2 regions of the Rahnella sp. RcJ3 genome follow, and region 1 is predicted to be linked to the other one. Evidence: predicted binding sites of a transcription regulator. Region 1 holds the regulator's gene; the other holds the start of a gene.
What was found. The regulator CRP, encoded in region 1, controls carbon source genes, mostly activating them, when cyclic AMP is high. The targets are predictions, from matches to a motif close to ATGTGANNNNNNTCACAT.

Region 2: the regulator CRP is predicted to act here: its motif matches at 3,752-3,769, upstream of DXU84_RS12595 (CidA/LrgA family protein).

Annotation. Positions count from the first base shown of each region.
Region 1 covers NZ_QSNX01000014.1:100,275-107,807, reverse strand. Annotated here, with positions in the region: partial or broken gene gcl (glyoxylate carboligase) at 1-1,062, opposite strand, end outside; gene allR (HTH-type transcriptional repressor AllR) at 1,177-1,986, opposite strand; gene DXU84_RS18275 (ureidoglycolate lyase) at 2,073-2,579, opposite strand; gene allS (HTH-type transcriptional activator AllS) at 2,794-3,708, shown strand; gene DXU84_RS18265 (phosphoribulokinase) at 3,844-4,713, shown strand; gene DXU84_RS18260 (OsmC family protein) at 4,717-5,124, opposite strand; gene crp (cAMP-activated global transcriptional regulator CRP) at 5,487-6,119, shown strand; gene DXU84_RS18250 (YccS/YhfK family putative transporter) at 6,181-7,533, shown strand, end outside.
Region 2 covers NZ_QSNX01000008.1:151,797-159,329, reverse strand. Annotated here, with positions in the region: gene flgK (flagellar hook-associated protein FlgK) at 1-1,321, shown strand, start outside; gene flgL (flagellar hook-associated protein FlgL) at 1,349-2,311, shown strand; gene DXU84_RS12600 (CidB/LrgB family autolysis modulator) at 2,616-3,311, opposite strand; gene DXU84_RS12595 (CidA/LrgA family protein) at 3,304-3,708, opposite strand; gene DXU84_RS12590 (amino acid ABC transporter ATP-binding protein) at 4,068-4,913, opposite strand; gene DXU84_RS12585 (amino acid ABC transporter permease) at 4,929-5,843, opposite strand; gene DXU84_RS12580 (GNAT family N-acetyltransferase) at 5,859-6,374, opposite strand; gene DXU84_RS12575 (ABC transporter substrate-binding protein) at 6,390-7,322, opposite strand; gene DXU84_RS12570 (M20 peptidase aminoacylase family protein) at 7,524-7,533, opposite strand, start outside.

The DNA.
Region 1 (7,533 bases):
TTCTTCACATTCCTGGATCCAGCTTTCGCGGCACGGCAGTTTGCCGGCTTTTCTCTGTTCTTCTGCCACTTCAATCAGCAGTTTCAGGGCTTCACCGGCGTCAGACACAATGCCTAAATCAGGACAAAGTACGCGGCCGATTTGTGTCGGTTCGATATCAACGTGGATGATTTTGCGGCCTGCGGTGTATTTCTCTACCGAGCCGGTATGACGGTTGGCAAAACGGTTACCGATGCCAAATACCAGATCCGACGCCAGCAGTGAGGCGTTACCGTAGCGGTGCGCGGTCTGCAATCCGACCATGCCAGCCATCAGGCGGTGATCGTCCGGGATCACGCCCCAGCCCATCAGCGTCGGGATCACCGGCACTTGGGTTATTTCAGCAAAGCGCTGCAACAGCGCGGCGGCATCAGCGTTAATCACACCGCCACCGGCCACAATCAGCGGACGCTCACAGGCGTTGAGCATTTCCATCGCTTTGACGGCCTGAGCGACGGTGGCGGCAGGCTTGTAAGCGGGCAGCGATTCATAAGTTTCCGGATCGAATTCGATTTCGGCGGTCTGCACGTCATACGGCAGATCGACCAGTACCGGACCGGGGCGACCGGAGCGCATCAGATGAAACGCCTGTTGCAGAACACGCGGCACCAGCGCAGGTTCCAGCACGGTCACCGCCATTTTGCTCACCGGCCCGGCAATCGCCTGAATATCCACCGCCTGAAAATCCTCTTTATGCAGACGGGCGCGCGGTGCCTGACCGGTAATACACAGGATCGGAATGGAATCCGCCGAGGCGGAATACAGCGCGGTGATCATGTCGGTACCCGCCGGGCCAGACGTCCCCAGGCAAACGCCGATGTTCCCGGCTTTCGCACGGGTATAACCTTCGGCCATATGCGATGCACCTTCCACATGACGGGCTAACACATGACGGATTTTTCCATGCAGGCGCATGGCGTTATAAAACGGGTTAATCGCTGCGCCCGGTACACCAAACGCGGTGGTGATCCCTTCTTTTTCCAACACATACATTGCTGCCTGTGCAGCTGTCATACGAGCCATAGCTAAATCCTCAGGTAATTCCGCTTTGCATAAAATAACGGAAAAAGTTTCCAACTTTAATTTAACTGAAAAAAATCCCGCTCACGACAGAGCGGGGATCGCAGGACGAACCGGTTAGTGGCGCTGGCCCAGGGCCAGACTGATGTCACGCGCGGTATCCCGCACCAGTTCGCCTAAATCGGTAAAACGCTCCGTCGTTAAGCGGGAGCTGGGGCCGGAGATCGAAATCGCCGCCACCGCATTGTTATTGCTGTCAAAAATCGCCGAGGCCAGACAGTTCAGCCCTGTCACATGCTCTTCGCTGTCCTGTGCAAAACCCTGCTGACGCGCGTGTTGCAGATCCTTTTTCAACGCATTCAGATTATCCAGCGTGTGCGTCGTAAAGTTCTTCAACCCCGCCTGCATCATCAGGCTCATCAGCGCCTCGTCATCCAGCGAATACAGCAACGCTTTCCCGGCACCGGAGGCATGCAGTGGCAGACGGCTGCCAAGCGGCGCGCACATCCGCACCATCGACTGGCATTCCCGCTGGCCGATCAGTACCGCTTCGAAACCGTTGCGGATCGCCAGATTGGCCGTTTCGCCCGACAACAACATCAGGCGCTGCATATAAGGCGCGGCGACTGACAATACATCCCGGTTATGGATATAAGACGATCCGACCGTAAACGCCTGTAAGCCAATGTGCCACCAGCTCAGTTGCGCATCCTGATAAACAAAATCGGCCTCTTCCAGCACTTTCAGCAGTCGAAAGGTGGTGGAAAGGGGCAGCGACAAATTCTCTGCAATGTTGCTGACAGAAGAACTGCCGCCGGACTGCGCCAGATAATTCAACACCGCAATGCCGCGTTCTAAGGCCTGAGCGCCCTTTTGCGAACCAGAACCAGGCTGGCTAGGACGCCCCCGTTTTTTTACTTCGGCCATCTCACATTTCTCCAGCATCAGGCGCTGAGCGCCCGCGTTTCGCTTGTTTTCAGATGCTTGTATCTTATGCAAGATGCTTTATAGCGTCACGACTTTAATCCCGCCGCAACGGGTAAAATAAGCTGATAGCCCTGAGGTAACTGACTGATATCACAGTTGTCTGCGCCGCCACGATCGACGGTGAGAAAATTCGTCACCGTCTCAAACGCAAACAGCGGATGGTGCCAGACATTCCGGTGATAATTCACGCCCTGCAGGCCGTTGGTGATAAAGGCTTTCAGCGTGGAGATGTCCGGCGTCTCGCCCCCTGCCGCAACAATCACGATAAAGCGCTCGCCCTGCATCGGCACAAACGCCTGTGAACCGAGCGGGTGTTTTTCGAGTTGCGTCACCACAATGGGCAACGGTGCTGGCTGGGCGCGGTTGATGCTCACCAGCGGGCGATCCTGCCCGAGGATTTCCACGTTGGTCAGATCGTGGTACCGCTCAACCTTGCCGTCGTTGATATGAAAAAAATCGCGACCTGTCGTCTCAATCACATCGCCGTAAACCGCGAAGGCCGCCTGGGTCAGCGGGTAAACCGGAAGTTCCATGGCATTCATCCCTGCATTTAAAATAAAACCGGTGAGATAAGCCCGCCAGATTGGCGGATTTATCCTCAATGCAATTACTGTAGAAACTTTTTCCAACTTGCTCAATCGAAATATGGAAAAAGATTCCATAAAATTGATGAAGTCCACAATTCTCATCAGGTTAAATCTATAAAATCTTTTTCATTCAATGCATTAACATTACTTCAGGTGACCTATGCTGGATGAGGAGTCGATTAAAACCTTTATGCACGTCGCACAAACAGGCAGCTTTTCCCGCGCGGCAGAGATGCTGCATAAAACGCCTGCGACCATCAGCTATCGAATTAAGATGCTGGAAGACAGTGCCGGGACGTTATTGCTCAACCGCACGACCCGCACGGTGTCGCTGACGCCCGCCGGACAGCATCTGCTTGAACGATGTCGCCAGTGGCTAACCTGGCTGGAGGGTGTACCGGCAGAACTGCAGCAGATTAACGACGGCATTGAGCGCCAGCTGAATGTGGTGGTGAACAATCTGATGTACTGCCCTGAAACTCTGGCGGCGTTATTAAGCTGTCTGACGCAGCGCTACCCGTTCACGCAGTTCACTTTCACACGGCAGATTTACATGGGGGTATGGGATACGCTGCTGTACGAAGATTTTCAGCTGGCGATTGGCGTCACCGGCACCGAATCCCTTTCTAACGCCGTGAATCTGCTGCCGCTGGGTGAAGTGGACTGGGTTTTTGTTCATGCGCCCTTTCATCCGCTGCAACACATCACTGGCATGCTGGAAGAAGCGGTGTTGCGTCAGTACATTGCCATCAATGTGGAAGACACCTCGCGCCATCTGAACAAGCGGGTAGCCTGGTTGCTGACCGGGCAACGGCAGATCATCGTGGCAGATGTGGCGACTAAACTGGCCTGTCACCTGAAGGGCATGGGTATCGGTTTTCTGCCGCGCCATCTGTGCCAGCCGTATCTCGACAGCGGCGAGCTGATCGCCCGGCAAATCCGCTATCCGCGCGCCCCTTCCCCGCTCAGTCTGGCGTGGAAAAAGGAGTACACAGGCAAGGCGCTGCATGACATTGTTTCTCTGTTCCACCAGAAAGACCCGCTGATCCAACCGTTGCTGGCGGGTTTAGAATAGTGATGCCCTCTTTGGCTTCGCGAATAAATATGGTAACAATAGGCTTAATTATGCGCAGCCTTGACGCCAGATCTTCGACCACAGAAAAGACCGCGTCTCGCCTGCCTGCATCACCTTTATGGAGAACAGCGCATTATGTCAGCCAAACATCCTGTTATTGCCGTGACCGGTTCGAGCGGTGCAGGCACCACGACCACCAGCGTGGCATTTCGTAAAATATTTCAGCAGCTTGGTTTGCGTGCGGCGGAACTGGAAGGCGACAGTTTTCATCATTTCACCCGTCCTGAAATGGATGCGGCAATACGCAAGGCGCGCGATCTGGGACGTCATATCAGCTACTTCGGGCCGGAAGCCAATGACTTTGGTTTGCTGGAAAAAAGCTTTATCGAATACGGTAAAACAGGCACTGGCCGTTCACGTAAGTATCTGCATACTTATGACGAAGCCGTTCCCTACAATCAGGTGCCGGGTACCTTTACGCCGTGGCAGGCGTTGCCGGAACCGACGGATATTTTGTTTTACGAAGGGTTACACGGTGGTGTGGTGGCGGACAAAATTGACGTTGCCGCGCAGGTCGACCTGCTGGTCGGCGTAGTGCCTATCGTCAACCTCGAATGGATCCAGAAACTGGTGCGCGATACCGGCGAGCGCGGGCATTCCCGTGAAGCGGTGATGGATTCCGTCGTGCGTTCGATGGATGACTATATCAATTACATTACGCCGCAGTTTTCCCGCACACACATCAATTTCCAGCGGGTACCCACCATCGACACCTCGAACCCGTTTGCCGCCAAAGCCATTCCGTCACTGGATGAAAGCTTTGTGGTGATTCATTTTCAGGGACTGGATGACATCGATTTCCCGTATCTGCTGGCCATGCTGCAAGGGTCGTTTATCTCGCACATCAAAACACTGGTGGTGCCGGGCGGCAAAATGGGGCTGGCGATGGAGCTGATCATGGCGCCGCTGGTGCAGCGCCTGATGGAAGGCAAGAAGATCGAGTAAACTTTATTCGGCTGCAATCACTTCAAAGCTGTGGGTGATTGTGGCTGCTTTCCCCAGCATCAGAGACACAGAACAGTATTTTTCGGCAGACAGGCTGACCGCACGTTCAACAATCTTATCGGTCAGATCCTTACCGGTGACGATAAAATGCAGATTGATGTGAGTGAACAGACGCGGCGCTTCTTCGCGGCGTTGTGAGGTCAGCTTCACTTCACAATCACGCACGTCATTACGACCTTTTTGCAAAATTGACACCACGTCGATTGCACTACACCCCCCTGCGGACATCAGTAACATTTCCATCGGGCTTGGGGCTTTATCACCCGCGTTTCCATCCATTGAAATCTGATGACCCGATGCAGACTCACCTAAAAATGTCAGTCCTTCAACCCATTTGACACGTGCATGCATGAACTATTCTCCCGGTGAATAAACTTGTCGAAATCTGCTCTCAGAGTACCCTTTCACCTAAAATCTGGCAACGTAACCCGATCGCCATCATGCTGAAGCGAGACAACAGAAGACAGCATCTCAAACCTGTGCTACAAACAAAGCCGAAACATACTTTCCAGTAAATTGCGGTGACGGTTTTTGCGGTTTAAGTACAGAACCCACGGTGATGACAGCAATAAACAGGCTGTTGCACTCCGACATCCGCTTGCAGCATTTCTGGAGAGTTATATGCTGAAAGGGCGCTTTGGATTTGAAGTGCCGTACAGGGAACTCTGAGCCCTGTGATTTTGGGCAGCGATAACAACAGAGGATAATAGCAAATGGTTCTCGGCAAGCCACAAACAGACCCGACTCTTGAATGGTTCCTGTCTCACTGTCATATACATAAGTATCCTTCTAAAAGTACGCTGATTCACCAGGGTGAAAAAGCCGAAACGCTTTACTACATCGTGAAAGGGTCAGTTGCTGTCCTGATTAAAGATGAAGAAGGCAAGGAAATGATACTGTCCTACCTTAACCAAGGTGACTTCATCGGTGAGCTGGGACTCTTCGAAGAAGGTCAGGAACGCAGTGCCTGGGTACGTGCTAAAACTGCCTGTGAAGTGGCTGAAATTTCATATAAAAAATTCCGCCAGCTGATTCAGGTTAACCCGGATATTCTGATGCGTCTCTCCGCGCAGATGGCCAACCGTCTGCAAGTGACGTCAGAGAAAGTCGGCAACCTTGCCTTCCTTGACGTTACCGGTCGTATCGCTCAAACCTTGCTCAATCTGGCTAAACAGCCTGATGCAATGACCCATCCGGACGGGATGCAAATCAAGATTACCCGCCAGGAAATTGGCCAAATCGTCGGTTGTTCACGTGAAACAGTCGGACGCATTCTCAAAATGCTGGAAGATCAAAGCCTGATCTCCGCACACGGTAAAACGATTGTCGTTTACGGCACACGTTAATCCCTCAAAAATTGGCGCGGCAAAACACTGTCGCGCCTTTTTTATGGGCTAAGCTTTACCCATGACGCTATGGCGAAGACTGTTTTACCATCCTGAAGTGAACTACGCGCTGCGCCAGACGCTGGTGTTGTGCTTACCTGTTGGCATTTGCTGGCTGTTTGGCAATTTGCAAATGGGCCTGCTGTTTTCCCTCTGCCCGGCCTGTTGTAACATCGCCGGTCTGGATACCCCGCATAAACGCTTTTTCAAACGCCTGCTCGTCGGCGGTTCACTCTTTGCCGTGAGCAGCCTTCTGCTGCAACTGATGCTCGAAAGCTGGCATATACCGCTGCCGCTGATCATGCTGTCGCTGGCGTTACTGCTCGGCGTCACCGGTGAAATCAGCCCGCTGCATGCGCGCCTGCTGCCCGGTGCGCTGGTGGCGACTATCTTCACGCTGAGTATGGTGGGCGTGCGCCCGATGTGGCAGGCCCCGGTGTTGTTCGCCGCTGGCACAGCCTGGTACGGATTGTTTAACTGGGCGTGGTTTCGTATTTCGGAAGAACAGCCGATGCGCGAAACACTCAGCCAGCTCTATCTGCAACTCGCGGATTATTTCGAAGCCAAGTACAGCCTGCTGACGCAACACACCGATCCCGAAACCGCGTTACCCCCACTGCTAGCCCGCCAGCAGCAGGTTATCGACCTGATTGCCCTGCTTTATCAGCAATTACACATGTTGCCCCAGCACGGACATCATCATCACCATAAGCGGCTGTTTCAGCGTTTTCAGGTGGCGCTCGATTTGCAGGAGCACATTACAGTGAGCCTGCATCAGCCGGAAGAAGTGCAGAAACTGGTGGAGGAAAGCCATGCCGAAGCGGTTATCCGCCGAAATGCACAGGTGATTTCCACCCGTCTTCGGGTGATTGCCGACGATATTCTTTATCACCGTTTATCCGGGCGCTTTACGATGGCCAATGAGCTGACCGCGCTGGAGAAAATCGCCGCGCGCAACCCGGACAATCCGGTAGGTCAGTTTTGTTATTACCATTTCAGCCGCATTGCCCGTCTGTTACGCACACAGCGGCCGTTGTACAAACGTGACCTGATGAACACCCAGCCGCGTTTGCCCTTCTGGCCCGCGCTGAAAAGCTATCTTTCCTTCAAATCCGTGGCACTGCGTAATGCCGCACGTTTGGGCATTATTCTGGCGATTGGCAGCAGTCTGGGTCTGTTCTTCAATTTGCCCAAACCCTACTGGATCTTGCTGACTATCATGTTGGTCAGCCAGAACGGTTATAACGCCACGCGGGTGAGGATCCAGCACCGTGCACTCGGTACGCTGGCTGGATTGCTGATTGCCTCAGGCTTGCTCAAACTGGAACTGCCGGAAGGCACCACGCTGCTGTGCATGTTGCTGATCACCCTGTTG
Region 2 (7,533 bases), on a different contig from region 1:
GTCGACCTTCTTTAAAGGCCTGCAAACGCTGACCAGCAATGCCAGCGACAGTGCGGCTCGTCAGGCAGTGCTGGGTGAGGCACAGGGTTTAACCGCGCAGTTCAACAGTTCAGCCAAATACCTGAACGACATGAATACCGCCGTTAACCAGCAAGTCACGCAGAATGTTGACCAGATCAACACCTATGCGTCGCAGATTGCCAAACTGAACAGTCAGATCACCGCGACGCGTGGCAGCACCGGACAGGAACCTAACGCCTTGCTCGATCAGCGTGATCAACTGGTCAGTCAGCTGAACAACGTCACCGGTGTGGTCGTGACCCAGCAGGACGGCGATACTTACAATATTTCATTCGCCAACGGCACGCCGCTGGTGAGCGGCGGCAACGCCAAAACGGTGGTTGCGATGCCGTCCAGTGCCGATCCTTCCAAACTGACGGTCGGCATGACCCAACCGGACGGTTCGGTTTCTGAAATTCAGGAAAGCCGTCTGACCACCGGTTCGCTCGGCGGCACGCTGGCTTTCCGTAAAGACAACCTGGAACCGGCCATTAACCAGCTCGGGCAACTGGCGCTGGCGCTGTCTGACAGCTTCAATACCACCAACAAAGCCGGTTTTGACCTCAACGGTGACGCGGGGACGGACTTCTTCTCCTTCACCGGCGCGACCACGGTCAGCAACACCAAAAATACCGGCAGCGCCCAACTGAGCGTGGCATATACCGACACGGCCGCGGTGAAAGCCAGCGATTACACCATGGCTTACAACGGCACCAGCTGGGATGTAACCCGCGTTTCCGACGGGGCAAAAATCACCCCGACGGCGGGCACCGACAGCAACGGTGATCCGACGATGAATTTCGATGGCTTGTCGGTTTCCGTCACCGGCACGCCGAATACCAATGACAGCATCACCATCAAAACGGTCAGCAATGTTGCGGGCAGCATGAATCTGGCTATCAGTGATTCTTCATTGATCGCCGCAGCGGGTGCGGCAGACAGCGGCGTGAGTGACAACACCAACGCGCAGAAACTGCTGAATCTGCAAACCGCGAAACTGGTGGAAGGTAAATCCACCCTGTCGGGCGCATACGCCAGCATGGTAAGTAACGTGGGTAACCAGGTTTCCACGCTGACCACCACCAGCACCTCACAGGCGAATATCGTCACGCAGCTCACCGCTCAACAGCAGTCTATCTCCGGGGTTAACCTCGATGAAGAATACGGCGATCTGCAACGTTACCAGCAATATTATCTGGCGAACGCGCAGGTCGTGCAGACGGCTTCGACGATATTCGACGCGATCATCAACATTCGCTGATCCCAGAACTGATAAGGAACTGATGCCATGCGTCTTAGTACCAATATGATTTACAACCAAAACATGAATGCGGTACTGGATGGTCAGAACCGCTTCCAGGCGACCGGTTTACAGTTGTCGACCGGCAGCAAAGTGAGCAAGCCTTCGGATGACCCGCTGGCGGCGTCGCAGGCGGTGCTGGTACGGCAGGCGCAATCGGAGAACAGCCAGTTTTCCGTGGCCCGTACCTTTGCTAACCAGAGTATGAGTCAGGAAGAGTCGATTTTAAGCAGCGTGACCTCGACCATTCAGGATGCACAGACGTTGATCGTTCAGGCCGGTGACGGTTCTTTAAGCGATGACGACCGTTCTTCTCTGGCGACTAAACTGGACAGCCTGAAATCGCAACTGGTGAACCTGGCGAACAGCACCGACGGTAACGGCCGCTTCATCTTCGCCGGTTACAAAAGTGATACTCCGCCTTATACGCAGGACGCCACAACGGGTGCGGTAACCTATTCCGGGGGCACGACGTCTATTACTCAGCAGGTTGATACCAGTCGTACCATGACCATCAACCATACCGGTAACCAGATTTTTAATGCCTTAACCGGTGATGCGAAAGCCGAACCGGACGGTTCTCCGAGCGAATCAGATTTATTCAAAACCATCGACGGTGCGCTGACTGCGCTGAGAACGCCATCGGCGGATAACACCACGGATACGCAATACACCGATGCCATCGATAAAGCTAACCGTGGCCTGAGTAACTCACTCAACAACGTGCTTTCCGTGCGTTCAGAGTTGGGTACGCAGATGTCCGAACTGGATAATCTCGATACACTGGGCGACAACCGCGATGTATCGAACTCGACCAAACTCAGTAATCTGGTCGATACCGAATGGACCTCAGCAATTTCGACCTACACCTTGCAGCAGGTTGCGCTTCAGGCATCCTATAAGACCTACAGCGCCATGCAGGGTATGTCACTGTTCCAGATGAATTCGTAATACTCTCCGGCGCGTAAGTTTACGCGCCAGGCTCCATCTCTTCGTTATCGCTGCCTGTCTGCTTTTACGGCAGACCGGCAGATTCTTTTCTGACTGTACTTAAACCGGGTACTTTCAGCTTTGTATGTCACTTTTTCTAAGGTTTAAGTGACATACACTTTTTCCTCGTCCTGCTTCAAATTGTCTCTGCGTTGGCTGCCTTCGTTCACCCCAGTCACTTACTTATTGTAAGCTCCCGGGGATTCGCTCAGTTGCCGCCTTGATACAATCCGAACCCGTTAGAGGAATCTGTGCCCGTTATGGGTTAATGACCGAAGAGGGCGAGAAGGACGGGGAACAGGAACGGGGCGAGCAGGGAGGTGATGATGCCGCAGATCACCAGCGCCAGTGAACTGAATGCGCCTTCCTGATAATCCATTTCTGCGCAGCGGGCGGTACCCAGTGCGTGTGATGCGGTACCCATCGCCAGCCCGCGTGAGGCTTTGGTGGTGATCTTCAGAACATTCAAAATCGTATGACCAAAGACCGCGCCGAGGATGCCGACGAAAATCACGCACACGGCGCTGATGGCCGGAATACCATTGATCGACTGCGCGGTGGCCATGGCAATCGGCGTGGTGACGGATTTCGGTAATACCGATGCGGCAATTTGCGGCGTTGCTCCCATCCATAATGCAATCGCGGTGCCGCTCACCATCGCCACCACGCTGCCGATAAAACAGATACTGATGATGGATTTCCAGCGGGCGCGGATCTGATGCAGTTGCTCGTACAAGGGAAACGCCAGCGCCACGACGGCGGGTTGCAGCAGATCATTGAGGATCTTGCTGCCCGCGAAATAGCGCGCGTAAGGGATATGGGTGACCAGCAACAGCGGAATGATCACCACCATCGACATCAGCAGCGGGTTGAGCAGCGGCATTTTAAGTTTAATAGCGAGCTTACGGGTGGCGAAAAACACCACCAGCGTCAGCGGCAGCGACCACAATATATCAATCATTTTTATCCTCCGCTTTATCCGTCACCGCACCGCGTTCGCCATGGATATAGTGGGAACAGTAGGCGACAACCAGCAATACAATCAGGGTACTGACCAGACACGACACCACCAGCGGCCCGAACTGCGTGCGCAGTTGCTCGTAATAATTCATGACCCCGACGCCGATAGGGACGAACAGTAACGCCATATAGCGAATCAGAACATTACAGCCCGGTTTGACCCATTTGAACGGCAGAATTTGGGTTGAAAGCAAACCAAACAGGATCAGCATGCCGATGATGCTGCCGGGAATGGTGAGCGGTAAAAGAGATGAAATCGCATTCCCGGCGAATAAACAGAGATAAATCAGAATAAACGCCCGAACATATTGGAATACCAGAGAGATTGCGGTGCTCATGGTGTATCACCCAGTTGAATAATGTATTCATCATACAATTAAGATGTGATCTGCGCCACAAAACGGAGTATGAAATTTAGGAATGAAGTGTATTCCAAAATGGCGTTTGGTAAACGGGGAAAATACGGATTGTGGGTTGCGGGCGATTCAGAAAGCTTGCTGAATGAGAGGTTCCAGCCTGTCGCGGTGATACCTGAAACATAGCCAGCGAGCGGAGCGCTGGTTGAAAAAGCGAAGGGAGATCCGGGAGGGAAAAGCACTTCTCCCTCCCGGGCGGTTTCGGCGCAGCGCGTCAAATGAGCACTGCACGTAAGAAACCGAAATATTCCCGGTCTTAAGAAATACTAAATTTGCCAGTCTTAAAGCACCTTCTCCAGGAAAGCCTGGGTTCTGGCATGAACCGGCCGTTCCAGCACCTGTGCGGCAGCGCCGCTTTCAACCACGCGACCATCCACCATAAACACCACCTGATCCGCCACCTGGCGCGCGAAGCCGATTTCATGGGTGACGACCACCAGCGTGACGCCCGACTGCGCCAGCTTCTTAATCACATCCAGCACTTCGCCAACCAGTTCGGGATCGAGGGCGGACGTCGGTTCATCAAACAGCATGACTTTAGGATTCAGCGCCAGCGCACGGGCGATGGCGATGCGCTGCTGCTGTCCGCCGGACAAATGACGCGGCCATGCGTGCGCTTTTTCGCGCAGACCGACCGTGTCGAGCAGTTCATAGGCACGGGCGATGGCGTTTTTGCGGCTCAGCAGACCGTGAACCACCGGCGCTTCGATGATGTTATCCAGCACCGTCATGTGCGGGAATAAATTGAAATTCTGAAAAACGTAACCGACATGTGTGCGCTGTTTGAGGATGGCGCGCTCTTTCAGTTCATACAGCGTATCGCCTTTGCGGCGGTAGCCGATGTAATCGCCGTCAATCTGAATAAAACCTTCGTCGACGCGCTCAAGATGGTTAATCGTGCGCAGCAGGGTCGATTTCCCCGAGCCGGACGGGCCGAGGATCACGGTCACGGTGCCCGGTTCGATGCGCAGACTCACGTTATCCAGCGCTTTGTGCGCGCCGTAGTATTTGCTCAAATTATTGATTTCGATGCGCCCGACGGTAGCAGCCTGAGGTTTGCGTGGAAACAGCTGCTCAACAGGCGCTTCCTGCGGGCGGTTAACGAATAAATCAAAGGCTTCTGACATAGTGCTTTCCCTTTATTAAGAACGGGCGACGCGCCACTGACGCAGGCGCTGCAAGGGTGTCGGCGCGACCTGACGCACGGTGCCGCGGGAGAAATAGCGTTCGACGTAATACTGCAAAACCGACAGCACGGTGGTGATCAGCAGATACCAGATGGTGGCGACCATCAGCAGCGGGATCACCTGCTGTGTGCGGTTGTAAATCACCTGCACGGTGTAAAACAGTTCCGGCATCGACAGGACGTAAACAATCGATGTGCCTTTCGCCAGGCTGATCACTTCGTTAAAACCGGTTGGCAGAATTGAACGTAACGCCTGCGGCAAAATGATGCGGAAGGTCCGGCGGTAGGTCGGTAATCCCAGCGCGGCCGCAGCTTCATGCTGGCCGTGTTCTACCCCTAAAATCCCGCCGCGAATGATCTCGGCGGTATAGGCCGACTGCACCAGCGACAGACCGAGCACGGCGACGGAAAACTGATCCAGCAAATCCACCGTCGGGGTACTAAAAAAGGAAATCGTGGTGAACGGAATGCCGAGCGAAAGGTTGTCGTAGAGATAGGAAAAGTTGTAGAGAATGATCAGCACCAGCAACAACGGCAGGGAACGGAACAGCCAGATATACCCCCAGGCCAGTGCGTTCAGTAAATAGGATTTCGACAGGCGGGCGAGGGCCAGTGCCGTGCCGAAAATCACCCCAAAAAGGGTGCCCAGCAGCGTGAGCAACAGGGTTTTGCCAAGCCCGGACAGGATCACCGGATCAAAAAACCACTGACGAAATACGCCCCATTCCCAGCGGGAATTCGTGGCAATCGACTGGATGATGCCCAGCAGAATAAACGCCGAAAAAACCGCACCGGCAAGACGCCACGGATAGCGCGCGGGCACCACTTTCAGCGGCGGATGATTCACAGATGAAGGGGCATTTTCGCTCATCATTTTCTCTTTCTGTTACGTTGCAGATGACGTGACCGGCACGTCCGCCTTCAGCGTTTTGGTAAACGGCAGGCGCCCGTCATACGGTGGCCGGGAATAGACCTCCGGATCGAGGCGGGTGTCGAATTGCGGCTGATAACCGTGGGACAAATACAATCCGACCGCTTCGGGCTGGCGGAATCCGGTGGTGAGAAATACCCGCCGGTAACCGTACGCGGCTGCACGACGTTCCAGTTCATGCAGGATTTTTTGTGCCAGTCCCTGACGGCGCAGCGCGCGGTGAGTCCAGATGCGTTTGAGTTCGGCAGTCTGCTCGTCGTAGCGTTTGTACGCGCCCATTGCAATGGGCGCGCCGTTTCTCAGCAGAACAATGAAGGTGCCATCGGGCGCGGAAAACACGCTGTCATCTTCCGGCGGCTGGCTCGAGAAGAAATCGCCGTAACGGTCGCGGTATTCACCGAATAATCCTTCGATGACCGGCGCAATCAGCGGGTCTTCCGGCACGGTCTGAATGAAAATATCTTCGCTCATCGTTTCTGCTCCTGATCAGTCGCCCAGCCCCGGCGGGTTAATTTCAGAGTGATCGATTTTCTCGACGCTTTCGCCCCAGCGGTCCAGCACTTTGATATACGCTCCGCTGGCAATGGCGCTGTTCAGCGACGCCTGCACGGCATCCACCAGACCATTCCCTTTTTTCAGCGTCACCGCGATATTGGCGGTTTTCGGCCAGCCGCCCGGCACCGTGCCGACCAGTTTGGTTTTGCCGGTCAGCAACGCTTTATACGCGCCGGTGACGTTCGGGCCGAACGTGGCATCGGCACGACCGGACTGGATAGCCAGCGTCGCGGCAGCGTCATCGGTGACATATTGCGGTTTCAGCGCCGGTAATCCTTTAGCCTGGTTTTCTTTGTCCCACGCCAGCAACACGGCTTCCTGATTGGTGCCGGAGCCGACAATAATGCGTTTACCGGCGATATCGGGTGCGGATTTTATCGAGGTGATTTTGCTGTCACTTTTCACATAGAAACCGAGGGTATCTTCGCGGTAGGTGGCGAAATCAAATTTAGTTTTGCGGTCTTTGGTGACGGTAATGTTGTAGATGGCCGCGTCGTATTTCCCCGACGTCACGCCCAGCGGCCAGTCTTCCCACGAAGCCGGAACCACTTTGAGTTTCAGGCCTAAACCGTCGGCGACCAGACGGGCGATATCCGCCTCGCTGCCGATCACGGTTTTATTGTCACGGGCGTACAGCCCGAAGGGTGGGGCGCTGCCGAGCACAGCCAGCGCCACGGTCAGCGTACCCGGTTCGACAAACTTAAAGTTGGCCGGGATTTTTGCCACGGCTTCCGGGCTTTTCGGTGTATTCACCGGCGTTTCATTGGCAATCAGATCAATACCTGGCGCGGCGTATGCCGCTGATGAAAAACTTAATATTGCCGCGATGGCGGTGGCTGTGATGGTTACGCTATGTTTCATCATTATTATTTTTACCCTGCATTCTTATTTTAAGGGGTGATGACCGTGAGGTGACGCTTTCACTATTCCCGAGTGTTACAGGGATGTAAAACAACAAAATTAAATAATCAAAGAGAGAAAGTGGAAATACATTGCGCCGGAAATTTTGCACGAAAAATGCCCGGAATATCCGGGCGTGAGGAAATAAAGTCAGGTATGAAAAGGTTATTTTCCG